DNA from 4 places in the Photobacterium sp. 270122K genome. Region 4 is predicted to be linked to each of the others. Evidence: predicted binding sites of a transcription regulator. Region 4 holds the regulator's gene; each other region holds the start of a gene.
What was found. The regulator CRP, encoded in region 4, controls carbon source genes, mostly activating them, when cyclic AMP is high. The targets are predictions, from matches to a motif close to TGTGANNNNNNTCACA.
Positions count from the first base shown of each region.

Region 1: the regulator CRP is predicted to act here: its motif matches at 4,739-4,754, upstream of udp (uridine phosphorylase).
Region 2: the regulator CRP is predicted to act here: its motif matches at 2,181-2,196, upstream of rppH (RNA pyrophosphohydrolase).
Region 3: the regulator CRP is predicted to act here: its motif matches at 2,073-2,088, upstream of recB (exodeoxyribonuclease V subunit beta).

Region 1 is NZ_JBPOEN010000004.1:76,746-84,513, reverse strand. Features, by position in the region: gene ACSF8W_RS08895 (hypothetical protein) at 1-114, shown strand, start outside; gene ACSF8W_RS08890 (zinc/cadmium/mercury/lead-transporting ATPase) at 310-2,760, shown strand; gene ACSF8W_RS08885 (heavy metal-binding domain-containing protein) at 3,033-3,359, shown strand; gene ACSF8W_RS08880 (hypothetical protein) at 3,474-3,812, shown strand; gene ACSF8W_RS08875 (LysE family translocator) at 3,927-4,547, opposite strand; gene udp (uridine phosphorylase) at 4,908-5,669, shown strand; gene ACSF8W_RS08865 (Card1-like endonuclease domain-containing protein) at 5,777-6,967, opposite strand; gene speG (spermidine N1-acetyltransferase) at 7,521-7,768, shown strand, end outside.
Region 2 is NZ_JBPOEN010000011.1:82,151-89,918, forward strand. Features, by position in the region: gene ACSF8W_RS18685 (NADP(H)-dependent aldo-keto reductase) at 1-358, opposite strand, end outside; gene ACSF8W_RS18690 (DUF6482 family protein) at 541-843, shown strand; gene mutH (DNA mismatch repair endonuclease MutH) at 878-1,570, opposite strand; gene rppH (RNA pyrophosphohydrolase) at 2,349-2,867, shown strand; gene ptsP (phosphoenolpyruvate--protein phosphotransferase) at 2,896-5,151, shown strand; gene ACSF8W_RS18710 (sulfite exporter TauE/SafE family protein) at 5,167-6,000, shown strand; gene lgt (prolipoprotein diacylglyceryl transferase) at 6,047-6,853, shown strand; gene ACSF8W_RS18720 (thymidylate synthase) at 7,000-7,768, shown strand, end outside.
Region 3 is NZ_JBPOEN010000007.1:8,979-16,746, forward strand. Features, by position in the region: gene recC (exodeoxyribonuclease V subunit gamma) at 1-1,914, shown strand, start outside; gene recB (exodeoxyribonuclease V subunit beta) at 2,298-5,933, shown strand; gene recD (exodeoxyribonuclease V subunit alpha) at 5,926-7,768, shown strand, end outside.
Region 4 is NZ_JBPOEN010000009.1:205,612-213,379, forward strand. Features, by position in the region: gene astD (succinylglutamate-semialdehyde dehydrogenase) at 1-862, shown strand, start outside; gene ACSF8W_RS17130 (DUF1338 domain-containing protein) at 931-1,749, shown strand; gene ACSF8W_RS17135 (hypothetical protein) at 1,808-1,996, opposite strand; gene crp (cAMP-activated global transcriptional regulator CRP) at 2,174-2,806, opposite strand; gene ACSF8W_RS17145 (OsmC family protein) at 3,080-3,484, shown strand; gene ACSF8W_RS17150 (phosphoribulokinase) at 3,765-4,634, opposite strand; gene ACSF8W_RS17155 (YheU family protein) at 4,788-5,009, opposite strand; gene ACSF8W_RS17160 (hydrolase) at 5,060-6,040, opposite strand; gene ACSF8W_RS17165 (TIGR02444 family protein) at 6,149-6,658, opposite strand; gene ACSF8W_RS17170 (ABC transporter ATP-binding protein) at 6,686-7,768, opposite strand, start outside.

The DNA of each region.
Region 1 (7,768 bases), on a different contig from region 4:
AGCATGCTGATGTATGTGACGAGTACGAATGCGTTGACGTCACCGGAGAACACGCCCCGTGAGTTGTTAATTCGCTCATCGAGCCCTCGTCAACATGAGGTTGATGTGTTCTAAGTTTTTCTCTCGTGCCATTATTTATTTGCTCTCATCAGCCGCCTTGTGCGGCTGATTGTGTTTTGTATTACTGGTCCTCTTTTTAATTTTCAGGATTAAAATACGAAATCTCCTTGACCTTGGACATAGCTCCAAGGTTTATAGTTTGAAGAGTCGCCAATAGGTTGGCGATCATTCATTACAAGGAGCGTGCCCATGTGTGCACAATGCAATAATAAGAAATTTCATGTTCATGCGGCCACGGCCAATACGGCGGCGTCGCCGTCAGTCGTGGTTGAAAACAATGCCAATACCGAACCTTGCTGCGCGTCTGGCCGTTGCCAAACGGCCACCGCGTCAGTGACCGATCACAATGGGTCCTCAGACGGTGAACTCACGGGCGATGACGATCCGGCTTCCTCTGCGGTACACGGTTTTCACGTTAATAAAATCACTTCCGCCGATGTACCTTCTTCTTCGTCATGCTGTTCACCGTCGAGTGACTGTCATACACATGAGACAGTCACTGATGCGCCAACGGATGCCCCCACAGAAGCGCTCTCGCCCAGTAGTTACAACGCCACATTAAGCTGGAAAGTCGCTGGGATGGATTGCCCAAGTTGTGCGCGAAAACTGGAAAAAGCCATCATGACCCTAGACGGTGTTGTGTCGGCGAAAGTGATGTTTGCCACGGAAAAACTGATTGTCCATTGTCAGTCAGCGACACAATCGGACGCCATTATTGATAAAACCCAGCAAACGGGATTTCGTTTAATCACCACTGAACAAAATAGCGATGATGCAACGCCGTCATTCTGGCAGGCGAACCTGCCTGTGATTGTCATTGCCGCCATGATGGCGATCGCGTCGGTGTTAAACCGCTATTCCCCTGAGTGGGGGCTGATAGCCTTTACTGCCACCACCTTGTTTGGATTATTCCCGATTGTGCGCAAAGCCATTGCATCGGCAAAAAACGGCTCGCCATTTTCCATTGAAACTTTAATGAGTGTGGCGGCGATCGGTGCCTTGTATCTCGGGGAAACCGCAGAAGCGGCGATGGTGTTGCTGCTGTTTTTGATTGGTGAGCAGCTGGAAGGTTATGCGTCAGCCAAAGCCCGCAGCGGAGTAAAAGCCCTCATGGCCTTGGTGCCGGAAGAAGCCAAGGTGGTATTGCCGGACGGTACTTACAAGCAGGTCGCGGCGAATACCTTGCAACCGGGTGATGTGATTGAAGTGGCGCCGGGTGGTCGTTTGCCAGCCGATGTTGAGCTGTTAGAGGGTAGCGCAAGCTTTGATGAAAGTGCCCTCACTGGTGAGTCTGTGCCGGTAGAGCGTCTGAAAGGCGAACAGGTGATGGCTGGGGCCTTGGTGGCCGATAAAGTGGTACGCCTGCGCATTATCTCTGAGCAAGGGGAGAATGCCATCGACCGTATCTTGCATTTGATTGAAGATGCGGAATCGCGCAAAGCACCGTTAGAACGTTTTGTCGATCGCTTCAGTCGTTGGTATACCCCCGCAATGATTGTGCTGGCGGCGCTGGTGGTGGTGATCCCGCCACTGTTATTAGGCCAATCCTGGGATGAGTGGTTGTACAAAGGCTTAACCCTGTTGTTGATTGCCTGTCCGTGTGCGTTGGTGATTTCCATTCCGGCGGCTATTACTTCTGGCTTGGCGGCGGCAACCCGTCGTGGGGCATTGATTAAAGGTGGGGCGGCACTCGAGCAATTAGGCCATATCCAAACCGTGGCCTTTGATAAAACCGGCACCCTGACCGAAGGCAAACCCGTGATGACCGACTTGGTGAGTTGGGATGGAGATGATGATCGCTTGCTGCAACAAGCGGCAGCGGTAGAAATGGGCTCTGCGCATCCTTTGGCGCAAGCCGTGATCAATGCGGCGCAACAACGTGGCTTGAATGTGACTGAAGCCATGGATCGCCAAGCCTTAGCCGGCCGTGGGATCCAAGGGGTGATTGACGGTGACACTGTGATGCTGGTGGCTGCTGATCGTCTGCCACAAGGGATTGAATTGACCGATGCGCAATCGGCGCAAGCGTTCGATTTAGAAGGAGAAGGCAAAACCCTTGTCGTAGCGCTGCGTAATGCGCAGCCAGTCGGCTTGATTGCATGGCGTGATAATTTGCGCCCAGACAGTGCTAACGCGATCAAAGCTTTGCAGGCGATGGGGATTCATACGGTGATGCTGACCGGTGACAACCCGCGCGCAGCGGCGGCCATTGCTCGTGAAATCGGTATTGATTTTAAAGCGGGTTTGCTACCGGAAGACAAAGTGCAGCAGGTGGAATTGGCCAACCGGACCCGCAATGTGGCCATGGTTGGTGATGGCATTAATGATGCGCCAGCCATGAAGACGGCCTCGATCGGTATTGCGATGGGCGGAGGCACCGATGTTGCATTGGAAACCGCCGATGCCGCGTTAACGCATAACCGTGTGTCTGAACTGCCGATGATGATCGCGCTGTCGAAAGCAACCTTGGCCAATATTCGCCAAAACGTGGCGTTAGCGCTGGGCTTGAAAGGTTTGTTTTTGGTGACAACCTTACTGGGGATGACCGGTTTGTGGGTAGCGGTGTTGGCTGACAGCGGCGCGACCGCGTTAGTCACCCTGAATGCCTTGCGGTTACTCAAGTTCAACTACAAAGAGTGATGGGTTGAGGTCAACATCGGTCACAACACGCGTACCTTAGGGGGCGCGTGTTGTATTTAAGTACACTCAAGCAAGAGGAAGTGAACCGCGTCGCAACATGCGTATACGTCATTAAGCTTCCCGTTGTTGCATATTGGTGGCTTTAGTAGGATGAAGCGCATCAACAGAAGGCGAAATTCGGGTCGTTAATCGCGAATCTGTATTGGTCATCACTCGGGCGAATTTTTTGTAAACAATGATTTATTCCGAGTAACAGACTACATGGAGATTTTATGTTAAAGACAACGACGTCAACGGTTGATGGAAGAGAAATTGAAGCGTACCTGGATATCGTGGTGGGTGAAGCGATTTTAGGTGCGAATATCTTTAAAGATATTTTGGGCTCAATTCGAGATGTCATCGGTGGCCGTTCTGGTGCTTATGAAGAAGAAATGGGCAATGCACGTACTATCGCGCTCGCTGAGATGGAGTCTAATGCGATTGCATTAGGTGCAGAGGGTATCGTTGGCATTGATATCGATTATGAAGTCGTCGGTCAAGGTGGCAGCATGATGATGGTCAGCGTGAGTGGTACTGCGGTACGCTTCAAAAAACGATAATTCATCGTTATCGTTGAAATGAGAGGAATAAGTGAGGGGACGAGAGTGCCTGAACTTTTCCTCTTTTTTTGTTTTTAATACGTTTTGTTTTTATTACGGTGGCGAGCCATACCCATGAGTATTAAGTCCCTCATTTTGCACAGCAGCATGCTGTGTTTAATCGGTCTACCTACGTGGTCTTGGGCTGATTCGGCAAAAGACTACCATGCGCTGACGACGATGTTCGAGCAGGCTTATGTCACCGACGATAATGCAGTCGCACGTGCCGCCGCGCTTCAACAGTTGGAGATGGATCCCAGTGATTCACTGGCCTTTTTGAGGCTAGCGTTGGTGATTGGCGATCACTGTGATGAAGTAAAATCGTATTACCGACAATACGGCTCAGCGGTTCCAGAGGGAATCACATACATCGCGAGACAAATCATTAATAAAAAATGTGGAACGGCACTATAACGGAGCGGGTCAGGTTCCGTCTTTATCCAGAGCATTGGCAATAAAGTAGGGGATAAAAGAGAGCGCCGAGAGATCGCTCTCTCGGCGCTTGAAAGGGTTACTTAGCGGTTGTGATTAGCCAGCTGCCAACCACACCCCTACACCCATCATCATCGAGCCGGCAATGCGGTTCAGTAGCTGCACATTTCCGCGTTGTTGCAAGAACTTACGTAGGGTGCGACCGCCGCTAGCGTACAGGATCAGACAAAGGAACTCGGTCACCAGAATGATCGATACCAAGACGGCTAACTGAGGCGCCATGTCTTTTTGGGTATTAATGAAAGGCGGCAGCAGCGAGATCATAAATGCCCAACCTTTCGGGTTGGCAATCGCGGTGACAAAGCCTTGCAGTGCTAACGCACTTGGCGCGGTGTCGACTTCGGCATCCAAGTCATCGGGAATCGCCAGTTTGCCGCGCGAGCGCCACATTTGAATGCCCAGCCAGAACAAGTATGCGCCACCTGCATATTTCAGGAAAAAGAAGATCGCTGGGTAGTTCAGCATGATAGCCGCGACACCGATCACCGCAGAAACGGCCACCAAGCCCACCCCAATCAACTCACCCCACATCATTGGTAAGCTACGTCGTACCCCAATGGTCATGCCGAGGGTCATCGCCAAGGTCATACACATCCCTGGTGTGACGGAAACGAAGAAGAAGGTCGGAATAAAAACGGCCAGTAAGGCAAAATCCAACATGTTGGGTACACACTCCAAAAGAAGAGGAAGAAAAGAGCCGGAAGAATTGGCGAGAATAGCGTTGGAGTCAAGCAAAATGTGACAATTGTGGCGCATAAAAACGCACATTTTAACGCGACCTGGTGCTGACTAAAAAAACATCAAAGTGGCGGAAAATCTGTGATAAACGGCAAGTGCAATCGATTTACTGTGATCTAAATCACTCAATTGTGAAAAATGAAAATCAATGATTTTCACTAACTGTGATCATAATCACTCAAAGGGGGCGCGTGATGGGCTATCGTTATCGGGAGATTTTGTGAAGCCGTTAACCTCATTCACCCTATTGACGGCAATAATAAGAAAAAGGATACCAGTATGTCTGACAACGCAGTTTTCCACCTTGGCGTAAATAAAGCTGATCTGAATGGTGCTGAATTAGCGATTATTCCGGGCGATCCTGCTCGCGTAGAAAAAATTGCGAACCTGATGGATAACCCTGAGTTCCTTTCGAGCTCTCGTGAGTACACGGTTTATCGTGCCAAGCTGGATGGGAAATCTGTGGTTGTGTGTTCAACCGGTATCGGTGGTCCATCAACGTCTATTGCGGTAGAAGAATTGGCGCAGTTGGGTGTACACACGTTCTTGCGTGTGGGTACCACAGGCGCGATTCAGCCAAACATTAACGTGGGCGAAATGATCGTGACCACGGGTTCTGTGCGCCTTGACGGTGCTAGCCTGCACTTTGCCCCAATGGAATTCCCAGCCGTCGCTGACTTTACGGTAGCGACCGCAATGAAAGCGGCGTGTGATGCAGAAGGCGCGACCGTACATACGGGTGTGACGGCATCAAGCGACACCTTCTACCCAGGTCAAGAGCGTTACGACACATTCTCTGGCCGTGTGGTTCGCCGCTTCCAAGGCTCGATGAAAGAGTGGCAGGACATGGGCGTACTGAACTTTGAAATGGAATCTGCGACATTGCTGACCATGTGTGCAAGCTCTGGCCTGCGTGCAGGTTGTGTGGCGGGGGTGATCATCAACCGTACGCAAAAAGAAACGCCTGACCACGAGACATTGAAGCAAGCAGAAACCCGCTCAATCAAGATTGTGGTAGAAGCGGCACGTCGCCTCGTATAAATGAACACTTAGCACATTCGAGTGATGTGAGTGAACAATAAAAAAGCCAGTGCAAAATGCGCTGGCTTTTGTGTTTGAGGTGCTAATGATTGCTAATGGTGGCGGTATTAGCAGTCGCCCACGGTGCAGTCACCCATGATTTTATGTGCTTGGCCGCCAGCAGCTTTAAACCAGTCATACAGATGGCTTTGCAGATCGCCCAACTGCTCAGGACCGATGATCGCTAAGCCCAAATCTTGTGCGCGTACCAAATCGTGGTGACGCAATGGGCGGAAGCTCACCAGCATCGCACGGGCTTGCAGGCCACCCAATAGATCGCGCAGTGATTCCAGCTTGTACAGCGTATCATCACCGTCATCACGCATGCCTTTGGTCTTACATTCAATGATGTGCAGTTTGTTATTGGCTACGGTGGCGACATCCAGCTCGTTACGCACTTCACGTTCACCAATTTTACGGTAAACCTGTACGCCCAAAGAGTGGTCCTGAATAGTTGGCAAATCGTTCTGAATGGCGCGAACCGTGCTATGTACCAAGTTCTCTAACCATTCCCCGTTGGCAAAACGGCGCGCTTCTTCGTGCTTAAAGGTCAATATGCCATCGTGGTAGGTCGCCAGACCGGTTTCTTCTAAATCCGTCAGCAGAGTATTCAGCTCTTTATAGCCTTGCTGCTTTTCACTCAGCTCGACATCCAAACGTTGCTCTTTACGGCAGGTGGTTGCCAGATAGTTCAAGGTGGCAAGGCCAGGGCCTAGCTCTAAGGCGGAACCCGCCCAACGCTGGCCCAGTTCCCACAGTTGATCATTGAGGGCTTCTGGCACCATGTTTTCAGGAAGCTCGCTACGGGCGCCAAAAATGGTCAGATAGTCTGTCAGTTGAATGCGATCTTCCACTTGCTGTTGTGGGCGACCGGCAGGGTATAACCAGCACATCTCATCACTGAAAGGTTCAATTACATAAATAGGCCAGTGGTAGGTGCGGAATACTTCATAGGCAGAAAGCAGACGGTGACGCAGGCCACAACTGGCGTTAAACCATACGTCGCCACCTTCTTGTTTCAGTTGTTCGGCCAGTTCAACAATACAGGCACGAATGCCGGTAATATTGATGGAATCAGGAATAATGCAAAATTCTGCCGCAATGTTACGTGGCGTTAGAATAGACGCGAGGCGCTCATACTGATCGCGCTGCGATTCGGTACCAATGAAAATCATCTTGTCGGCAGGAATGCCATGGTCAAGAAGCGGGGTGATCAGTCTTACAGGATCCTGATCGATAATGCCAACGTGAGTAATCATAATTATCCTTTAGCGTTCAATTGCAACGCGTGCCGGCTCTCAATAGGATGGTATATAAAGTTGGGGGCGCGTGCACGTAGGGCGGCAATGTTCGCTATTATTCATCTTCATTAATATATATGGATTGCATGTCCAGTTTTCAAGCACGTCATCAATGTAATTGATTTTTATCCGCGTAATGTCTGCCAGATGTCAGGCTTGCAGGTTGATTGCACACAAACCGAACAATACAAAATGCACCGTATATCAATGAGTAACCCAAACTGTGATTTAGTTCAATTTTCTTGGTGGAAATCACCGTTGAGAGCCAGATAGGCGGCAGAAGTGGGTCAGAATGGTGAAAAAGTGGGCGGAGTGTTAGACCCTACAAGATAGCATTCAGTGGCAAGTTATCCCGTCTGAAACCAATCTTACGAACCATGGCTAATCTTTGTGACGTTCACGTAAAATAAATGTTTCTCACTGCGCGCAATGGTGATATCTTCTTTCTCACAGCATAAGGGGCTGAATTTTATGCTGTTTACATTATTTTTATTTGTTAATGGAAAGTAACATGGATAATGCAATCCGACTACGTGCGCTTGAGCAAACTGACCTTCGTTTTATTCACCAACTGAACAACAACCGTTCAATCATGGCCTACTGGTTTGAAGAGCCGTATGAATCTTTCTATGAACTGGAAGAGTTGTTCCGCAAGCACATTCACGACAGCAATGAGCGCCGCTTTATCGCGGAAAACCTCGATAATCAGCCGATTGGTTTGGTGGAATTGGTGGAAATCAATACTATCCACCGTAATGC
Region 2 (7,768 bases), on a different contig from region 4:
GTAAGCGCTCAAGGCTGGTTTCGACCGCATCATGAATGTTGCGGCGATCAAGCGCCATATCAGGCCGAATATACGGCAAGCTGCGTGGTCCCGCGACTTTGGTAGCGAGAATGACTTTGTCACGACGGCCGGTTTTTTTCAGCCAATTGCCAATATAGCGCTCGGTGAGGCCTTGCGTGTCCGCCTTGGGCGGTACGGGGTACATTTCTGCGGTATCAATGAAGTTAACGCCGCGTTCAAGGGCCAAATCGAGTTGGCTGTGGGCGTCTTTCTCGGTGTTTTGCTCACCAAACGTCATGGTGCCAAGACAAATTTTGCTGACTTCCAGATGGGTATTCGGGATCGTGTGATAGTGCATGAGTCCTCCTTGGACGGCGTGCGTAACCGATAAGCCATGATTTGACTATAACGTGATGCCGCCTTACTGAGAAGCTGGGTTTTCGTTGGGGGAACTTGCCGACTGAGAGGAACTGACCAATAGTTAAAATCAGTTATTGTTCATCAGGGTAACGGTTCGTCACCCTCACGTTAGGGCTCGCTATGAAATTGTCACAGTTAAAACATTGGACGCAGGCCGACACCGGTGTGTTGCCGCGCTGTATTGTCACCAGTTATGCGGGGTGTGCTGACTATTTGATGGAAGTGGAATACAAGCATCATCTTGAGCCATTGAAAAATGACGCCGGGGAGATGGTACGGTTTCAAACGTTAGATCAGGTCGGTGAATTATTGCGACCGCTGGGGATCACGTCGGTAACGTTGCGCGTCACCGATCCGTATGACGAGTTTTCCCCTGATGGCCAGCTCTCGCCGTGTCGGGAAGACATGACGATCGCTTTGTAGTCGAGGGGGAGGCCGATGATGAAAGTCGGAAGAATCAGAGAATAAAGTAGCGTTCAAGCAAGCCTGCAGTGAACGTGGTTTTGAGGTAAAAGCCGCGCGGCAAGGTTTTGATCGGCTGGCCATTCGCGCCATAGGCTTCAGTTAAGGCTCGGCTGTTGGCTGCTTTAGGGCGAAGCTGCAAGACATCCCCATGACGGGCGGTGATCTGCTCGACGCGACCCAGTACGATCATGTCCATCAACTCCTCCCAGTCTTGGCGCAGTTGTTGCTCTTCATCGGCGGATGGACGCCAGAGCAAAGGCGAGCCGACATGGCGTTCAGCCAGTGGGATTTCACGTTCGCCTTCGACGGGGATCCAAAGCACGTGGGCGAGCTTATGGCGAATGTGGCTGTTTTCCCAGTTCAGGCCCTGTAGCCCGATCAGCGGGGCGACACAGACAAAGGTGGTTTCAAGGGGCTTGCCGTTATAACCGATCGGGATGGTTTTAAGTTCAATCCCGAGCTCAGCAAAGTCAGGGATTGGCTTGCTGCCAGCACTGGCCCCTAAGTGCCATTCCAGCAACTGGCCGACCCAGCCTTTATCGCGCTTGAGATCGGGAGGGGGAATGATCCCGGCTTCTGCCGCTAATTCACCCAATGTCATGCCTGCAAGTGCGTGTGCCCGCTCAAGCAACGCTTGTTCAGTGGTGGGGGTGGGCTTGGGGGGCAGTTTATCTACAGGTTTCATAAGCTCATCGTATCGTTGGGGGCTGTGGCCATCGCGTAGGATTTTATCATAGCGAAAGACACAGTGGGTGGGGGAAAAAACGGTGTGGCAGTACGTCAAGGCAGCATGATCACTGCGTTTGTTGCGAGGCGTGACAGAGAATAGCAACGGGTTTTTTTACGTATCACCATGAAAATACGTTATTTTATTGAGTGTTCTGTACGATCTTCGCAAAACGTAAGGTTTGCGGTGGGCGAGGCGGGGATGATCGTTGCCGTTTAGTTATCCACAAGGGAAGCGGGCAAATTTCTTTATAATCAATAATATGGATAAATACACAGGGGTTTGGCGGTATTTTAAACGTATTAGTGCGTGATTTTTGTGCGTTTTACGCTCTGTGGTGTGGATAAGGAAGTGATTGTTCGATCTTTAACCGATCGCATTGTGTTGAGTATGGATCCAATGTGTGATCGATTTGTTTTTGTCTGGTTTTGATTTTATCTTATTGTTTTAATGTGTTTTGTTTTTTGCGGTCGTGGATAATTTCAACAATTTAGCGGCGTGAGGATCCTATGTGATTCCCCCGTTTTCTGGCTTCTTCACAAATCTATCCACAGAAAACGTGTATAAATGTGGCCTAGGTCTCATTTGATTGTTTATAAAAAAAGCACCTGGGTGAAGTTATCCAGAATATGCGGCTTTGGTAGGAAAAAGACGTGATAAATTAGAATGTTTGTTTACCCGTTGCACTGACTATGAAAAAATCACAATTAATAGAGATTTATATTGAGGTCGTCCAGTGATTGATGGCGATGGATACCGCCCGAATGTGGGTATTGTGATCTGTAATAGCCATGGCGAAGTATTCTGGGCTCGACGATATGGACAACATTCCTGGCAGTTTCCGCAGGGCGGGATTGATGAGGGGGAGACCCCTGAGCAAGCCATGTACCGGGAACTCTACGAGGAAGTGGGGCTAACCAAGAAAGATGTGCGAATTTTGGCGTCAAGTCGCCATTGGCTTCGTTACAAACTTCCTAAACGGTTAGTTCGCTGGGATTCTAAGCCTGTTTGTATCGGCCAAAAGCAGAAATGGTTTCTGCTCAGTCTAGAATGTGATGAGTCCAAGGTGAACATGCAGCGTGGCACGACACCGGAGTTTGATGGTTGGCGTTGGGTCAGCTATTGGTATCCGGTGAGACAAGTTGTGTCCTTCAAGCGCGACGTTTACCGGCGTGCACTAAAAGAATTTGCCGCAATGGCAATGCCGTTTAAAGAGCGCAAAGACCGCAAAAAGCGCCGGATTAAGCGAGGATAAACGCGGTAAAGAGGGAATAGGGCAAAGTATGCTGACGCAACTGAGAGAAATTGTTGAAAAGGTGGCCAGTGCCCCAAGCCTTCTTGATGCGCTTGACCAGTTAGTGGTGAGTACGTGTCAGGCGATGAAAACAGAGTGTTGCTCTGTGTATATCGCCGATCACAAGCGTCGACGCTACACCTTAATGGCAACCAAAGGCTTAAAAAAGCCGTCCCGTTACACGGGCCTTGCGTTCGGCGAAGGGCTGGTTGGGCTCGTGGCCGACAGGGCAGAGCCGATCAATGTCGCCGATGCGCGTCATCATCCCAATTTTAAGCGTCTCCCGGGCACGGGAGAGAACGCGTTTCACTCGTTTTTTGGTACACCGATCATCCACCAGCGTCAGGTGCTGGGGGTCTTGGTGATCCAACAGCGTGAGCAGCGTGAGTTTAATGAGGGCGAAGAATCCTTTATGGTGACCTTGGCCGCTCAGCTCGCGGTGCTGCTGGCCCATGCCAAAGCACAGGGGATGTGGCCAGATCAACACAACGGTTTACACTTGCAAGGCTCAGCGGCGTCGACAGGCGTGGCGGTTGCCCGTGCATGGTGGGACGATAACCAACCGCGATTGGAGTTGGTTGCACCTGCCTCCTGTTTAGATCGAGAGGCGGAACAAGAACGTTTGAGCATTGCCATTGAACTGGCCAGTGCCGAGTTTCGCCGTCTGCGTAAACGCTTTGATAGCGAACTGCAAAAAGACACCCTCGCCATTTTCGACCTGTTCAGCCATTTGTTGAATGATCCCATGCTCCGCAAAGATCTGTTTGGCAAGGTGGCACGCGGCGATTTGGCCGAGTGGGCGATCCGCCAAGTGGTGGAGACGTATTCAGCCCGCTTTACCAACATGAAAGACGAATACCTCAAAGAGCGCGCGCAAGACATTCGCGAGTTGGGGCAACGTCTGCTGTATTTCCTCTACAACGAAGACGCGACTGAGCACCAGTGGGATGAACCTGTGGTGTTGCTGACCCGTGAATTGACCGCCGCCATGCTGGCCAGCGTGCCGCGCGATAAGCTCGCAGCGGTGGTATCGCAAGAAGGGGCCGCGAACTCGCATGCGGCGATCCTTTCTCGTGCGTTGGGGATCCCCGCCATCATGGGGGTGGATTTTGTGCCAGAGAAAATTCATGCCTGCCAAGTCATTGTGGATGGCTATCGTGGTGATTTGCTGGTTAACCCGAATCGCCATGTGCTGGCGGAATACACCCGTTTATTACGCGAAGAAAATGAGTTGGCGAAAGTGGTGGAAGTGGGCTTGGATAAGCCGGCTGCAACCCGCGATCAACAGCGCATCAACGTGTTTCTCAATGCCGGCCTCAGTGCCGACACCAGTATTGCGGTGAACCGCGGTGTGGATGGTGTGGGGCTCTACCGTACTGAAGTGCCTTTTTTGCTGCAGCGCAGTTTTCCCTCAGAAGAAGATCAAACCCAGCAATACCAAGCCATTTTATCGACGTACCCCAATAAACCGGTGGTGATGCGTACGCTGGACATTGGGGGGGATAAACCATTGCCGTATCTGGCGATTGAAGAGGATAACCCGTTCCTTGGTTGGCGTGGGATCCGCTTCACCCTCGACCACCCCGAAATTTTTCTGATCCAAGTGCGTGCCATGCTGCGAGCCAGTATTGGGCATGACAACATGGACATTTTGCTGCCGATGATCTCCGGTATTGCTGAGCTTGATGAGTCGATGTTGCTCATTGAACGGGCTTATGCGGAAGTGGCCAACGTGGCTGAAGCGAAAGGCCACACTCTGCGTCGGCCACGGATTGGGATCATGATTGAAGTCCCGTCCATTTTGTATCAGTTACCGGTTCTGAAAGGACGGGTTGACTTTATTTCTGTTGGCAGCAACGACTTAACCCAATATTTACTGGCGGTTGATCGGAACAATGCACGGGTTGCCGGTGTCTATGATGCACTGCACCCTGCGGTGATCCATGCGCTTAAGCACATTATCACGGTGAGTCAGCAATTGCAGATCCCCGTCAGTGTGTGTGGTGAGTTGGCCGGTGATCCGATCGGGGCATTGCTTTTGGTCGGAATGGGCTATCGCTCGCTCAGTATGAACACCCGTAATGTCGCCAAAATCAAATACATCCTTCGCCATATTTCACTGGCAGAGATGGAAGAACTGGCGCAGTATGCACTGTCAGCCACGTTTGCTGATGAAATTCGGACCCAAACAACGGCCTTCGTCGATAGCCATGGATTGGGTGGCTTAATCCGTGCGGGTAAATAGAACATCATGGTAGACATGTGGAACAGCGTCATGGCCGGTGAGGCTGTGTACAGCAATGCGCTGTGGGCGTTTGCGTTTTGTTTGGGGCTCGGCGCCGTGGTCGGTGTGTTAGCCGGTCTATTGGGGATCGGTGGCGGCTTGCTGGTGGTGCCGGCGTTGGTTTGGTTGTTACCTTTAGCGGGGATTGAAAGCCAACAGGTGATGCACATGGCGTTAGCGACATCGTTGGCCAGTATTGTGATGACCTCCGGTTCTTCGGCACGTAATCACTATCGGTTGGGCAACATCGATTTTGCGGTGGTGAAAAGTCTCGCACCCGGGGTGATTTTGGGCGGCTTAGGCGGCAGTGTGGTGGCTGAGTTGGTACCCAGTGACAGTTTGCCACAAATTTTTGCCATAATTGTGTTACTGCTGGCGGTGCAAATGCTGCTGTCTATGCGCTTTAGCAGCAATCGCCCGTTGCCGGGGGTCGGTAAAACGTTTTGTGCCGGTGGCATCATTGGCATGTTGTCTAGCCTTGCGGGGATCGGTGGCGGCTCGTTAACCGTGCCTTTCCTTAATTGGCACGGCGTGGAAATGCGTCGTGCGATTGGTTGTGCATCGTTTGCCGGTGCCATGATTGCGGTCGCTGGTATGATTGGCTTTATTGCCGCTGGGGTGGGGGATGAAGCGCTGCCTCCACTGAGCATCGGGTATGTGTACGTGCCTGCTTTGCTAGGGATTGTATTGACGTCGACCACCACCACTCGGTTTGGTGCGGCGTGGGTGAGTCGATTACCGACCCCGATGCTGAAAAAAATATTCGCGGTTTTCCTGCTGTTTATTAGTGCGAAAATGTTTATGGGATAATGCATCACAGAGACTCCCCTCTGTGTGACAGATTGAGATAAGTAGAATGAGCCAAGGTTTTTTAACGTTCCCGACGATTGATCCTGTATTGATTGAGATCGGGCCGTTGGCCATACGCTGGTATGGCATGATGTATTTATTGGGGTTTGTGTTTGCCATGTGGTTGGCAAACCGTCGCGCGGATAAGCCGGGCAGTGGTTGGACTCGCGATCAGGTCAGCGATCTGTTGTTTGCTGGTTTCTTGGGTGTGGTCTTGGGTGGCCGTATTGGTTATGTCCTGTTCTATAACTTCGACATGTTCCTTGATAACCCATTGTACCTGTTCAAAGTGTGGACGGGCGGCATGTCATTCCACGGTGGCCTGCTGGGTGTGATCACCGCGATGTTCTGGTATGCGCATAAGCATAACCGTACCTTCTTTAATGTGGCCGATTTCATCGCCCCGTTGGTACCGTTTGGTTTGGGCGTTGGCCGTTTGGGCAACTTCATTAATGGCGAATTGTGGGGTCGTACCACGGATGTGCCGTGGGCGATGGTATTCCCAACCGGTGGGCCGCTGCCGCGTCATCCTTCGCAGCTGTATGAATTCTTCCTCGAAGGCGTGGTGCTGCTGATCATCCTGAACGTGTTTATCCGTAAGCCGCGTCCTGCTGGGGCGGTATCGGGCTTGTTCTTGCTCGGTTATGGCAGCTTCCGCTTTATCGTGGAATACTTCCGTGAGCCGGATGCGCAGTTGGGCTTGTTTGGCGGTTGGATCAGCATGGGCCAAATCCTGTCGCTACCGATGGTGATCGCTGGTGCCTTGATGCTGCTGTGGGCGTATAAGTGCCAGCCAAAGAGTAAAGCGGCGTAAGTTTAACTAACGCATTAATGTGTTTGATGAAGGCAGCCTATTTAGGCTGCCTTTTTTTATTTTTGGAGTAGACGGTGGGTTATAAGGGGTTCTTTCGGTAGAATCGACCACAATTATATTTAAGCAGTAATGAAGGCCAGCAGGACATGAAACAGTATTTAGCCCTTTGTCAGCGCATTGTTGATGACGGCGTATGGATTGAGAACCAGCGCACCGGTAAACGTTGCCTGACCGTGGTAAATGCCGATTTAAACTATGATGTGGCGAACAATCAGTTTCCGCTGATCACCACGCGTAAAAGTTATTGGAAATCGGCCATTGCTGAGCTACTGGGCTATATCCGCGGCTACGATAACGCGGCAGATTTCCGTGCGCTAGGCACCAAAACCTGGGACATGAACGCCAACGACAACACCGCATGGCTGAACAACCCACACCGTAAAGGCCATGACGACATGGGCCGTGTGTACGGGGTACAGGGGCGCAGCTGGCAGAAAGCGGATGGGTCAACCATCGATCAGCTCCGTAAGATTGTCGATAACCTGAGCCAAGGTATCGATGACCGTGGTGAAATCCTGACGTTCTACAACCCGGGTGAGTTCGACATGGGCTGTTTACGCCCTTGTATGCACACACACACGTTTTCGCTATTAGGTGATACTTTGTACCTGACCAGCTACCAGCGTTCGTGTGATGTCCCGCTAGGCCTGAATTTCAACCAAATTCAAGTGTACACCTTGTTGGCACTGATGGCGCAAATCACCGGTAAGAAGCCGGGACAGGCATACCACAAGATCATCAACGCCCACATCTACGAAGATCAGCTTGAACTGATGCGTGATGTACAGCTCACGCGTGAGCCGTTTGCCTCGCCACAGCTGATCATCAACCCGAAGATCAAGTCGCTGGAAGACT
Region 3 (7,768 bases), on a different contig from region 4:
GATGAACGCACGGCCAGCCAGTTTGATCTGCCCGAGCAGCAGCAGAATACTTGGCTGTTCGGTATTCAGCGCATGTTGCTGGGCTATGCTATGCCACACGATGCCGGTTTGTTTGAAGGCATCTCGTCTTACGATCAGGTTCAGGGGCTTGATGCCGAACTGGCCGGTCAGTTAGCCGGTTTCATTGATCGGCTGGTCGCATACCGTGAGGTGCTTGCCGAGCCGCACTCCGTTACCGAATGGACTGCGCAGTTGACGATGCTGTTGGATGATTTCTTACAGGTCGAGCTGGAAGGCGAGTTGGTGCTGAAATCGATCCGTGATTTGCTGCACCGCCTGCAAGAGCAACTGGCCGATGCCGGTTTTCATGCTGAGATCACGCCTGCTGTGATCAATCAGTATGTGAAAGATAAGCTCTCCGGCGAACGCGTCAGCCAGCGTTTTCTGGCCGGGCAGGTGAACTTCTGTACCTTGATGCCGATGCGTTCCATTCCGTTCCGCGTGGTGTGTTTGCTGGGGATGAATGACGGGGCTTACCCGCGTAATATTGCGCCGGAAGGGTTCGATTTAATGAACGGCCGCACCCGTGCCGGTGACCGTTCCCGTCGCGATGATGACCGCTATCTGTTCTTGGAAGCGATCCAATCGGCACAAGAAATTCTCTACATCAGCTTTGTGGGACGATCGATTCAGGATAACGCCGAGCGTGTGCCGTCGGTCTTGGTCAGCGAGCTGGTGGAATATTGCCAGCAGGGCTATTGCCGAGAGGGCGATGAAGCCTTGCCTGTCGATCAGTCAGGCGACAACCTGAAAACGCAGTTGATCCAGCATCATCCGTTAGTGCCGTTTAGCCCGAACGCATTCATGGGCGAAGAGGCCAGCTTTGCGGCTGAATGGCTACCCGCCGCCTGTCGTAGCGGCAACGCCAGCCAAGCGTTTCAAATCACAGCACTGCCTGCCGATACGCAAGATGACGGTCCGCAACGGGTGCTTGATCTGGCGGAATTGCAACGTTTCTGGCGTCTGCCTGTGCGCTACTTCTTCAACCGTCGCTTAAAAGTGTTCTTTGAACCGCCGCAAGGGGTGATGGAAGACGACGAGCCGTTCGTCTTAAATGGCTTAGAAAGCTACCAACTGCGCGACACGCTGCTGACGCTTCTGCTGGAAGCGCGTCGCACGCAAGCCGATGAAAATAAGGTTTATCAGGACTTTGCCAATGAGCAAAAAGCCGCGGGGCAGTTGCCGATTGCCGCGTTTGGTGAGCTGGACTTGGCGGTTACACGGGCGGAAGTGCTGACATTAGTGGATGCCATTACGCCGTATACTCAGCACCTACAGGACGATCACGAAGTGGATTTGACCTTCATCGTCGAGGGGCAAACCGTACAGTTACAAGGGTGGTTGAAGCAGCGTTATCAGGGCGGTTTAGTGCGCTATCGCAGCGGCAAAATTCGTCCGCAAGATCATCTGACCGCATGGTTGGATCACCTGTGCTTGGCGGCGGCGGGGAAAGGGCAAGAAACGCACCTGATTGGCACGGACACCCACCTTAAATTGGGGAACGTTGAAGCGGCGCAAGCCCGCGCGTATTTGCAAGAGGTGATTGAACTGTATGTTGACGGTCTGAACCAACCCTTAGCCTATTTCCCGAGAACGGCGAAAGCGGGCATCACGGCTTGTATTGGCCGAGATGGCAAGTGGAAAGATGACGAAGACACACGCGAGAAGGCGTTGGGGAAAATGGCGGACAGTTTTAACGACAGCTATTTGTTCCCCGGAGAAGGCAGCGATACCTACATTGCCCGCGTGTGGCCGCAGTGGAATGACGAACTGGCACAAGCGGCGTCGCAATTGGCCGGACGGGTATTGCAGGCTGCGATACTGGGTAGCGACGTTGTCGACGATGATGCGTAATGTCGATGCGTGAGGCGTTTGTCAGGGAGAGTGATAGCAAGGAGTAGCGTGGTCGTCAGCAAATCATTGTTAGTTGTAGGGTGTCTGCTGTACGACCACCGGTGCAGAGGTAGACCACGTTTCGTGCGGCGATACTAACCAATGCCATGGGGGTAAACCGTGAGAAAGTTCTCACTCTCGGCCCACTACGCCGTCCTTGCGGACGTTTAGAGTCAAACTAAGTGTTTGATCACACAGGTGCTGTGATCGCCATCACTGCCTCGAACTGCGATAAACGGCGTTATCCATTCAACGGGTAACGCCATATAAGAATACGATAGCGCTCCTGTGGCATGAACCGAGGAGACGCGTTTGAATACCATCATTCATTGGAAAGACACGCCATGGATAACGTGAACGTTGCCAACACATTACAACCGATGACCTTTCCGTTGCACGGGGCACGTTTGATTGAAGCCTCGGCCGGTACCGGTAAAACCTTTACCATCGCCAGCTTGTATTTACGCTTGCTGCTCGGCCATGGCAATGACGCCTCCCGGCACGCCCAAGAGCTGACGGTAGAGCAGATCTTGGTGGTGACCTTTACCGAGGCCGCCACGGCAGAATTGCGCGATCGTATTCGCGCGCGGATCCATGACGCTCGCTTGGCGTTCAGCCGTGGCGTGAGCCACGATCCGGTGATTGCGCCGTTGCTGGTGGAAATTTCCGACCATAAAGCGGCGGCAGCGATTTTGTTGAATGCCGAACGCCAGATGGATGAAGCGGCGATTTATACCATTCACGGTTTCTGTCAGCGGATGCTGACGCAAAATGCCTTTGAATCCGGCAGCCGTTTCAACAATGAATTCATTACCGATGAAGCCCCGCTCAAGCAGTTGGTGGTCGCGGACTATTGGCGTCGCAACTTTTATCACTTGCCGCACGCGCTGGCCAGTGAAGTGCGTCAAATCTGGGCCTCGCCCGCCGCGTTATTGAAAGACATCGGTAACAGCTTAACCGGTGCGCCCGTCACCTTGTCCGTGCAACCGTTGAGTGAGTCGTTGGAGCAGCTGCACACCAGCAACATGGCACGCATTGATGCCTTTAAAGCACTTTGGTGTGAACATGACGGGGATTTGGAAGCGCTGATCGCCAACTCAGGTGTCAATAAACGCAGCTACACCAAAAAGAGTTTACCGGCGTGGCTGGCCGAGGTCCGTCAATGGGCGGCGCAGCCGACCGTGGATTACGCTTTGCCGGATAAATTGGAGCGTTTCCATCAGCAGGTCTTGATTGAGAAAACCCCGAAAGGGGAGCCGCCAACACATGCGGTGTTTGAGGCGGTGGCTGATTTGCTGGATAACCCTGCGAACTTGCGTGATCCGCTGATCGCCCATGCGATTGAAGTGTGCCGTGCATTGCTGGTGGAGGCCAAAGCGCGTAAAGGCTGGCTCTCGTTTGATGATTTGCTGACCCAGTTGTCGGCCGCCATCGATAATGATCAGGATGGCCTGCTAACCAGTCGGATCCGCAGTCAGTATCCGGTCGCGATGATCGATGAGTTCCAGGATACCGATCCGCTGCAATACAGCATTTTCAGCCAGATTTACCATCAGCATCCCGAATGTGGTTTGTTCATGATCGGGGATCCCAAACAGGCGATTTACGCTTTCCGTGGCGCTGACATTTTTACTTATATTCAGGCGCGCCGTCAGGTGACGGATCATTACACGCTGGATACCAACTGGCGTTCAACGGCTGACATGGTCGCCTCGGTGAACACGATTTTTGCCGAGCCGGACAGCCCGTTTATTTACGATCAAGACATTACCTTTTTGTCGGTCAACCACAGCCCGAAAGCGGCGGATCGCCATTGGTTTCTTGACCAAGGACGTCAGCCTGCGTTGACGTTCTGGCTGCAAGAGGCCGAGCCGGGTAAGCCCGTGACCAAAGGCAGTTACCAAGATGCAATGGCTACCGCGACGGCGGCACAGATCCAGCATATCTTGACCTCGTCACAGCAAGGCGAGGCGTGCTTTGCCGATAACAATCAGCACCACGCCATTGAGGCGGGCAACATTGCCGTGTTGGTGCGGACCGGTAGCGAAGGCAAGCTGATCAAAAATGCACTGGCGGAGCAAGGCATTGCCAGCGTGTATCTGTCTAACCGTGACAGTGTGTTTTCCAGCGCGGAAGCGGCTGATGTGCAGCGTTTGTTGCAAGCGGTACTGACGCCGGAAGACGATCGTGCATTGCGCGCGGCACTGGCGTCCAGCCTGTTTGCGTTAACGGCGGTGGAGCTGGACTCGCTCAATAACAGCGAGTTGGAATGGGAAGCGGCCATCAACAGCTTTAAAGGATTCCGCAAGCAATGGCAGTCACGGGGCGTGATGCCGATGCTGCGCAGTGTGATGGCGCAACACCAAATTGCAGAGCGTTTGCTGGCGGATGACGGCGGCGAACGTCGCCTGACGGACTTGCTGCACATCGGTGAATTGCTGCAAGCCGCCAGTCAGACCCTCGACAGCGACTACGGGTTGTTGCGTTGGCTGGCAGAAAACATGGCCGAACCCAATGGCAATGCGGACGACCAAATAGTGCGTTTGGAATCAGAACGTAACTTGGTGCAAATCGTCACCATTCACAAGTCTAAGGGCTTGGAGTATGACGTGGTGTTTATGCCTTTTGTGTGTAGCTACCGTGAGGTCGACAGCAGAGGGGAAGTGAAGTATCACGATGACACCTCGCACAAAACAGTCTTGGATATCGCCAAACACAGTGACGCCATTGAAAAGGCCGACAAAGAGCGTTTGGCGGAAGATTTACGTTTGATCTATGTGGCCCTGACCCGTGCCGTTTACGGCTGTTACGTTGGCATGGCGCCGGTACGCAATGGCCGTAGCACTAAAGAGCCGACGGGTTTGCACCGCTCGGCGATGGGACACTTGGTCCAAAACGGTGAAGCGGTCGGTGTGGCGGGGTTAGAGCTGGCCTTGGCCAAATTGGCCGATGGCCCGGCCAGTATTGCCGTGGTCACGCCGCCAGAAAAACCGGCCTTGCCGTGGCAACCGATTGAAGAGGCGAGTGTCACCTTGTTGCCGCAGCCGTTTACCGCGTCATTAGAGCGTAACTGGTGGATGACCAGTTATTCGAGCTTGGTGAAACAGGGGCATCAAGCCCATCATGACAGCAGCTTGGATCTGCCGGGGTTTGATATTGATTCGGTGGCCGATGTGACGGTGAAAGCGGCGGAGGAAGCCGCGACGACCACCGGTGATGCGGCCGAAGAGCTGGACGATCTGACGCCTGCGCGTTCCATTTACACCTTCCCGCGCGGGGCAAGGCCGGGCACCTTCTTGCATACCGTATTTGAAGAGATTGAATTTACCGCGCCCGTCGACAGCCCGGAAACGGTCGCGACCCTGACTGGCCTGCTAGAGCGCGAGCAGTACGATCTGGAATGGCTGCCGGTCTTGCAGCAGTTGATCCATGATGTGTTGCAGTGCCCGTTGGACGGGGATGCGTTGCGCTTGGCCGAGAAAACGGCATCACAGCGGTTAACGGAAATGGAGTTTTTATTGCCGATTGAATTGTTGCAGTCAGCCATGCTCAACAAAGTGATCGCCAAACACGATGAGGTGTCGGCACGCGCGGGCGAGCTGGGCTTTGCTACTGTCAGCGGTATGCTAAAAGGCTTTATTGACTTGGTGTTTGAGCATCAAGGGAAATACTACGTACTGGATTGGAAATCCAACCATCTGGGGGATGATGCCAGTGCATACCACGGTGAGGCGTTGGTCGAGGCGATGCGCGATCACCGTTATGATTTGCAGTACCAGATCTATGCGTTGGCCTTGCAGCGATTCTTGCGCAGCCGGATCCCGGATTATGATTATGACCGTCATTTTGGTGGGGTGTATTACTTGTTTTTACGTGGCATCGAAGCGGGCCGTGACAGCGGTATTTTTGCCGCCCGTCCGAGTGCGGCACTGCTGGCCGATTTAGACCGTTTGATTGATGGAGAGCCGCTGGATGCTTAAGCGATTAGAAAGCCTGACCCAGCAAGGGATACTGCGCCAGCTGGATTACCAGTTTGCCAAATTTATCGCTCTGCATAGCCCTGAAGCCGCGCCATTGGCGGGATTCATGGCGGCATTGCTCAGCCATGAACTGGGGAAAGGCCACGTTTGTCTGCCGCTAGAGCGTCTGACTGCGCCTTCTTCGTCTGGTCCGTTATCGTTGTTCGGGCTCTCGTCTTCCGCATCGCTGACCTTGCTGGCTGAACTGCCTGCCCCTGAAACGTGGGGGCGTGAGCTGGCCACTTTGCCCGTGGTGACAGACATGACGGGTAAAGGCGTGCAGGATAAACCGGCTGCCACCCCGTTGGTGCTGCAAGATGGGCGTTTGTATCTGCACCGGTACTGGGCCTTTGAGCAGTTAATCGCGAACAAATTGAAAGCCGCGGCGCAGCCGACGCAGGCTGAATTTGGCAAAATGTCTGTGATGCTGGATACCTTATTCCCACGCACTTACACCTACCTGATGCAATCGCTCATGCAGCTGCGTCAGGCCGATGTGAACGACGGACAAGCGATTGATACCCCTGCGCGTCGTCAGCAAGAAGTGTGTGATAAGTTGGATGTGGCGCATCCGGAACAACTGGATTGGTCTGCGATTGATGCGGTATTGACGGCGGCTGATCGGGTCGATGGCCTGAACGCATTGGATACCTTGGTACCGATGGCGGCTTGTTTAAACTGGCAGAAAGTGGCTGCGGCCGTGGCGATCACCCGTCAGTTTGCGGTGATCTCTGGCGGGCCGGGTACCGGTAAAACCACCACGGTGGCCAAGCTGTTGGCGGCATTGGTGATGCAAGCCGATGACCGCGAACCCACTGGCGATGATGTTGCTACACCGACCATCAAGCTGGTGGCGCCGACCGGTAAAGCGGCTGCACGATTGACTGAATCCATCGGCTCCGCGATTCAATCGTTGCCAGTGTCGCCGTCCGTGCGTGAGCGGATCCCGACCCAATCCAGTACCTTGCACCGCTTATTGGGCTCGGTGCCGAATCAGGTGGGGTTCCGTCATCACAAAGATAACCCGCTGCACTTGGATGTTTTGGTGATCGATGAAGCCTCGATGGTGGATTTGCCCATGATGGCCCGTGTATTGGACGCCTTACCGCCGCACGCTAAATTGATTTTATTGGGTGACCGTGATCAGTTGGCGTCGGTAGAAGCCGGTGCGGTGTTGGGGGACATCTGTGCGTTTTCCCATCAGGGGTACAGTGTGGTGCAGGCGCAGCAATTGAGCCAGTTAACCGGTTATCAATTGCAGGCGCAAACCGTGTCAGATGTGCCATTAAGCCCGATTGCCGACAGTTTGTGTATGCTGCAAAAAAGCTACCGTTTCCATGCGCAATCGGGGATTGGTCAGCTGGCGAAAGCCATCAATGCCGGTCGCCCGTCGCAGGTGGAAGCGGTATGTCAGCATGGCTATAAAGACATTCAGCATTACCCGCTCAGTGCCGACAGTTATCAGCGCATGATCAGCATGACGGTGATGTTCTACCGCCACTACTTGGATTTGATTGAGCAGCAGGCTGAACCGAAAGCGGTGCTGGATGCTTTTGCGTCTGTGCGTTTGTTGTGTGCGTTGCGCGAAGGGGATTTCGGCGTGACGGGCTTGAACCAACGTATCGAAAGAGAGTTAGTGCGTGCCGGTAAGATCAGCCAAACCGATGATACCTGGTATGTGGGGCGACCGGTCATGATCACCCGAAACGATCACGGCTTAGGGCTGTATAACGGGGACATTGGTATTGCGATGATGGATGCCACCACGCCGGACACGCCGACGTTGCGGGTGTATT
Region 4 (7,768 bases):
AACCGGAGAAGCGCTGGCGCACGCCTCCGGCATTGATGGGCTGTTATTTACCGGCAGTGCACACACGGGCCATCTGCTGCATCGCCAGTTTGCCGGTCAGCCAGAGAAAATGTTGGCACTGGAAATGGGGGGGAATAATCCCTTGGTTGTGTCGTCGCACTATGGCGACTTGGACGCCACTGTCTACACTATTATTCAGTCGGCATTTTTAAGTGCGGGTCAACGCTGTACCTGTGCACGCCGATTGTATGTGCCGCGTGGAGAGGAAGGGGATCAGCTGGTGGTGCGTTTAGTGACGTTAACGCAGCAGCTGCATGTCGATGGGCCTTTTGCGTCTCCGGCGCCATTTATGGGGCCACAAATATCCGTGGCCGCCGCCGAGCGTATCGTACAAGCCGAGGCCGACTTAGTGGCGTTAGGAGGGCAAAGTCTGCTCACCGCCACTCGTGGGCAAGGGGCGATCGTGACGCCCGCCATCATTGATGTGACGGCGATTGCGGCCTTGCCGGATGAAGAATATTTTGGCCCCTTGTTGCAGGTCGTGCGTTATGACACCTTGGCAGACGCCGTGACGCTGGCCAATGCCACCCGCTTTGGGTTATCCGCCGGATTGATCTCGACCGACGATCCGGAATGGGCGTACTTTCTCGATCATATCCGCGCCGGGATCGTAAACCGTAACCGACCGTTGACCGGTGCCAGTGGCGATGCACCCTTTGGTGGCCCGGGGGCATCGGGTAACTTACGCCCGAGTGCGTATTATGCTGCCGATTACTGTGCCTATCCCATGGCGTCGATGGAAGGGGCACAACCTGAGTTGCCCGCCCAGCCGATCCCTGGCATGGGGAGCCACCCTCAGTAGCGAGCGAGGCCGTTAACGTAACAGCGAAATAGACAGCGTGTGATATCACCTTGTGAGGAGGGGATGAGATGGAACGGGTAGTGCAATTATTTGATAACTTGTGGCAAGACTATGTGCAGCGTCTATGCCCGTCAGCGCAAGACATACATGATTTGCTGACGGAAGAAGAGCCTCTGCACAATGACCACATCGCGTTGCGGACGTTTAATTTACCCAAAGTCGGGTTAGACCGACTCGCCGCCCCCTTCATTGCGATCGGGTATAAGCCGATGGGGAGGTACCATTTTGAAGGGAAAAAGCTCTATGCTGAGCATTTTGAGCACCCTAACCCCCTTGCGCCTAAAGTGTTTATCAGTGAATTGATGGTGGGGCAGTTCAGCGCCTTGTTTCAAGAAACCGTGCGGGATTTGATTGATCAGGTGCCGGAGTCGGTGATGCGGGATCCGTCATTCCTGTTTGGTGGTCGCGCTTGGGGTCTGGATTACGCCACCTATGAGTTACTGTATGCGGAAAGCGAATATGCGGGCTGGTTGGCCGCGCACGGCTTTGGTGCGAACCATTTTACTGTCAGTATCAATCACCTTGAGCAATTTACCGAGGTGGCGGAAGTGAACCATCTGTTGCTACACAATGGGTTTTCCATTAATGCATCAGGCGGGGACGTGAAAGGATCCCCTGCGGTGATGTTGGAGCAATCGGCCACCTTGGCCGATCAGATCGACGTTGGCTTTACTGACGGGGTCTATACCATTCCCGGTGGCTTTTATGAATTTGCCAAACGCTATCCGACCGCAGAGGGAGAAGCCTTGTTTTCAGGCTTTGTGGAAGCGTCTGCCGATAAGATCTTCGAAAGCACCGATGCGCCTGTGACGGCCAGAGAGCCGTGATGACCAAAGGTCGATAGTCTCTCTCTACAGATAGTCACTCTCTACAGATAGTCACTCTCTACAGATGGCGACTGTCGAGGGGAGAGATCTCTAACCCGGGACGCACGGTGCCGTAACGGGGAAGTTCGTGTTGTTCCAAGAAGGATCGCCCATCACTAAAGCCGGTGAGTTCTACCGTTGTCGGCAGGGGGAAGGTGGTGCCCGCAGAGAGTGTGGTGTGATGCTGAGAGAAACGTTCAATGTCCATCGCGTGTATTTCCATCCATAGAAATCAGAGTGCGTTTATATGCATAATGTAGCATCAAGTGTGGACGTGGCAAACAAGGAAAAGAGTGAGCTTGCTAACAAATATGCCCTATAGCGATACGCAAAGTGAAAAAAAAGCCGCAATGAGCGGCTTTTTTTATTGGTGTGACTTGTACGTTTAGCGCGTACCGTACACCACGATCGTTTTACCGTGAGCAGAAATCAGGTTTTGCTCTTCCAGCATCTTCAAGATACGGCCAACGGTTTCACGAGAACAACCAACGATCTGACCAATCTCCTGACGGGTGATCTTGATTTGCATGCCGTCTGGGTGCGTCATTGCATCTGGCTGTTTAGCCAAGTTCAGCAATGTCTGCGCGATGCGGCCGGTTACGTCCAAGAACGCAAGGTCGCCCACTTTCTGGCTTGTCACCTGTAAGCGACTTGCCATCTGTGCAGATAGGCGCATCAAGATGTCTGGATTGACTTGGATCAGCTGACGGAATTTCTTGAATGAAATCTCAGCCACTTCACAAGGGGTCTTTGCACGTACCCATGCGGTACGCTCTTGGCCTTCTTCAAACAGACCTAGCTCACCAATGAAGTCACCTTGGTTTAGGTAAGACAGGATCATTTCCTTGCCTTCTTCATCCTTGATGAGAACAGCAACAGAACCTTTAACGATGTAATAGAGCGTTTCAGCTTTTTCACCCGCATGAATCAACGTGCTTTTTGACGGGTACTTATGAATGTGGCAATGGGAAAGAAACCACTCTAAAGTTGGATCTGTTTGAGGTTTACCTGGAACCATATTACTAACTTCCTCTGCGTTTGTTGCCCAACAACGACGTCCCTATACGTTTGAGGCCGGGCCTAACAATAATGTAGTTCGCCGTTTAGGATATTCAGTCAACGGCAAGGCTGCAAGCTGACCTGAATAATTAGTTCAGAGTTTATCTTTTTTCGGCACGCTTTTCTTGATATTGATCTATCGGGCGCGGCCATTTTATACCCATAAGTGTGCACATGATCACACGGTTGTTAGATAGTGCCCAAATCCCTCAAAAGTAGTAAGGAGAATGCAATGCAATCACGCGTTAAATGGGTAGAAGGGATGACCTTCTTAGGCCAGTCAAATTCAGGTCATAGTGTGGTGATGGACGGCAAGGGTGGCGAAAAAGCACCCAGTCCGATGGAGCTGGTTTTAATGGCAGCAGGGGGATGCAGTTCGGTGGATGTCGTGGACGGATTGACGTCAGCCGGTCAGCCGATCACCGCGTGTGAAGCACAAATCAAAGCAGTGCGTCGTGAGCAAGCGCCACGTTTGTTTACTTCGGCCAATCTGCATTTTGTGGTGACAGGCAAAGGCCTCGATGAAGCGCTGGTGGCCAAAACCGTGGCGGATTCGTTAGAGAAATACTGCTCAGTGTGTTTGATGCTGGGTGAAGGCGTCGAGATGACCCACTCGTACGAGATTATTGAAGGGTAAGACAGAAAGAAGGGACGAGGGGCGAGTAAGTGCGAAAAAGCAAAGGCGGTCGAGAGCGGTCCTTGGGCCCTAAGGCCCTATGGTAAGAGCGAGAACTGAAGTATTTGAATCTTGAATGAGAAGCGGTATTTTGACCACAGAACCACAGAACCACAGAACCACAGAACCACAGAACCACAGAACCACAGTCGCTTTTACTCGTCACTCGCTACTCGAAAACTCGTCCCTATCCCTATAAACGCGCAAACTTGTTCCTCATCCCTGCTTTTCCTTGCCCTTGTCAGCCAATCTTCCCCGTATCAATCAACTGTTGGATCAAGGGGCGCATGATCAGCTCCATCGCAAAACTCATTTTACCGCCGGGCACGACTAAGGTGTTATGGCGTGACATGAAGGAGCCTTGGATCATTGACAGTAAATAGGGGAAATCGACCTTCTTGATCCCACGAAAACGGATCACGACAAAACTCTCATCCAAACTTGGAATGGCTTTTGCGCTCAAAGGGTTAGAGGTATCTACCGTCGGCACGCGCTGAAAGTTAATGTGGGTGCGGGAAAACTGGGGGGTGATGTAATTGAGGTAATCATCCATCGAGCGGACAATCGATTCCATCACCGCTTCACGCGAATGGCCCCGATCGCGGGTATCGCGCACGATCTTCTGGATCCACTCCAAGTTCACGATCGGCACCATGCCAATCAATAAGTCGACATGCTGCGCCGCATTGGTGTCACCGTCGACCACACCGCCATGCAACCCTTCGTAAAACAACACATCGGTATTTTCCGGCAATGATTGCCAAGGGGTAAACGTGCCGGGCATCAGGTTATAAGGCACGGCTTCATCAAAGGTATGCAGATAACGGCGGTATTGGCCGCTGCCATCCAGACCGTATTGGCGGAAAAAATCAGCCAGTAGCGGGAAGTCATTGGCTTGCGGGCCAAAGTAGCTGATATGGCGACCTTGCTCTTTGGCTTTGCGGATCTCGACATCCATCTCGGGGCGAGTGAAGCGGTGAAAGCTGTCCCCCTCCAGCCAAGCGGCATTGATGTTCATCATATTGAACATTTTACGAAACGCTTCGGAGGTGGTGGAGGTGCCGGCCCCCGACGATCCCGTGACGGCTATGATCGGATGTTTTGCTGACATGACAAACCCTGTCGTTAACATTAACGGAAAGAGTTATTAACAGTCTGGCAGGATAATAGCAAGTTGGATTGTCAAAAATGCTGGTGGGCTAACCGAACCAGCATCCTTGAGGCAGGTATCACGATCTTGCATAGCGATGCGACGGCGATGGGATCAGGCGCGCCCTAAGTCGCGGCGCAGTTTGATATCGACCGTTTCGTGCAATTCCGAAAAGAAAATGACCGCGTCGCCACTTTCGAGTTGCTGACGGACATGCTGTACTTTGCTGGCCATGCTGAGCTCTTGTTCACCGTAGTCAGTGCCTTCGCGCAGCACAAAATGCTCAATCAGGTTAGTCAGGGTCTCGGGGTCAATGTCTTGCCAAGGAATAATCATGGGGGGGTCATCATGGTTGAACAGAATCCCCTATTATATTGGCAATATTGTCACTTGTAGAGGGCTTGCAGTTGCTGCAGGAACCACGCGGGTACCGTGTGCTCCAACCAAAAGACCGGCTGACGCCAGTGGCCGGTGACAAACCCGACGTGTCCGCCGTGATCTGACAGGTGGTAATCAATGTGCGACGGCAGCGACTGTTGCGGGATCACGGCCTCGGTCATGAACGGGTCGTCTTTGGCATGAATGATCCGCAGTGGGGTGGTAATGCGCTCGAGTTTGGCTAAGCCGCTGCATCGCTGGTAATAGTCCTCGGCATTAGCAAATCCGTGCAAAGGCGCCGTGATGTGCTCATCAAACTGCCATAAGGTACGAATACGTTGCGCGGCGTGGGTATCGAGCGGCATGGCCAGCGGGTGCGCCTGAATTTTCTGGTCGAGATTGCCTTTCATCGAGCTCAGCAGGTAACGTTGATATACCTGAGAAAAGCCTTGTTGGATGCGGCTTGAGCAAGCTGCCAAATCGAGTGGCGGTGAGATCACTTGTGCTGCCAATAGTCCGGAGTCTTGCTGGGTTTCTGCCAGATAGTTAACCAGCATGTTGCCTCCCAGTGACACGCCTACGGCCATAAAGGGTTGCGTTGGCAGGTGTTGACGCAGCCATTGTAAAAAGAAACGCGCATCGCCTGTTTCCCCCGAATGGTAGCTGCGGGGAAGACGATTGATTTCACCGCTGCACCCACGAAAATGCATCATTACCCCGAGCCAGCCTTGCGCCTTTGTCGCATGCAGCAGGCCGTTGGCATAGGGGCTGTTAAAACTGCCTTCTAGGCCGTGGAACAGGATCATCACGGGTTGGTCAGGGGCGCATTGTTCAGGCGGGGCGGTCCAAGCTAAATCGAGGAAATCGCCATCGGGGGTATCAATGCGTTGGGTGATCGGTTCAAACAGGGGCTGGCGGCGAAGAAAGCGCGGCAGCAAGGTTTGCAGATGGGCATTGCGTAAGCCGTGCGCCGGGGTGAACGGTTGCATGATGACTCCTGATAAACACACCTTTTCGGGCGTATAAGACCGTAAAGGAAGAAAAGTGCAGAAAGCATAACGCCGGGATTGGGATATCGTCCAGTGAAAGGGCGCGGGCTAGTCAGTGGTGTGACCTTGTAATTGTCGGTACAGGGCGGTGGGGGCATGGCAATGCTGGCAATAGGCGAAAAGATTGCAAGGGGCAAGGACAAGCGAAGTGGTGGTGTGTGGAATGCTTGAGTGCAGAATGTCGGAGTTTGAGACGCTGAGTGGCAATAAGGCGTGGCACTGTTGCACGATATCGGCTTGCTGCTGGCGTTCCTGCTGCAATTCTTCCGCGAGCAGAGCTTGATAGGCGGCCGTCGAGAGGTGGGCTTTTTGTGCACGGCGTTGGGCGCGAAACTGTTGCAGAGGTCGATCGCTGCGCGTGAGAGTGGTCAGCAGTGTTGTTAGTCCTTCGGGAGGAAGGGCAAGTGACTGTGTATCGAGCCAATGCAGCAACAGGGCAAGGTTAACGTTGCCCTGATACTGGTCTTGGAAGCGTAAACAGGCGGCTTCAACCCCCGCTTGACGGTAGTGGTGCAATGAAAATTGCCAAAAATCCGCTGCCGTCAACGTTGGGGTCATGAGGTATTACCTTGTTATAGAATAGCGTTACGCATTCGGGGCCAAGAATTCAGCTTCCAGCGCTTCCAGCTGCTCTTGCAGATCCATCCATTCCATCTCGACATCTTCCAACGCCGATTTGGCTTCGGCCTGACGCTTGAGTTGTTCGTTCAGGCGCGCTTTGTTGTCGGCTTCGTAGATAGTGACATCAGCAAGGTGCGTTTCGGCATCCGCCAGTGTCGCACTCAACGTTTCCATCTGCTTATCCAGCTTCTCGATCTGCTTACGCATTGGGGCGGTCTGCTTACGGAATTCCGCTTCCAGGCGCTTTTGCTCTTTACGTGATGCGGCGCTGTTGTCTTTGACCGTTTCCGGTTTGCTGGCTTGTAGTTCGCGACGTTCGTTACGTTGCTGTTCGGTCAGCCACTTGTGATAGTCCTGCAAATCACCATCAAATGGTTCAACTTTGCGGTCATGCACCAAGTACAGATCATCGGTGGTAGCTCGCAATAAGTAACGGTCGTGGCTGACAATGACCATCGCCCCTTCATACGACTGCAAAGCGAAGGTCAGCGCTTGGCGCATGTCCAAGTCCAAGTGGTTGGTCGGTTCATCGAGCAACAGCAAGTTCGGGCGCTGCCACACGATCAATGCCAAGACCAAACGGGCTTTTTCGCCGCCCGAGAACGGACCGACTTTTTCTAATGCCTTGTCACCCAAGAAGCCGAAGCTGCCCAAGTAATCACGCAGTTGCTGTTCGGTGGCATCCGGTGCGATACGGGCCAGATGTTGTACCGGGGTGTCGTCGAGGTACAAGGTCTCTAGCTGATGCTGGGCAAAGTAGCCGATTTTCACGCCTTGCGAGTACGCCATGTCACCGGCTTTTGCCGGTAACTCGTTGGCCAGCATTTTGATCAGGGTTGATTTACCCGCGCCGTTACGGCCCAGTAACCCGATGCGGCTGCCCGGCACCAGATTCAAACGGATTTTTTCCAGGATCAGTTTATCGTCATAGCCGGCGGCCACTTGATCCATCATCAAAATCGGATTGGGCAAGGCGGAAGGATCGCGAAATTCAAAGCTGAACGGGTTATCGAACTGCGCAGGCAGCACTTTTTCCATGCGTTCTAA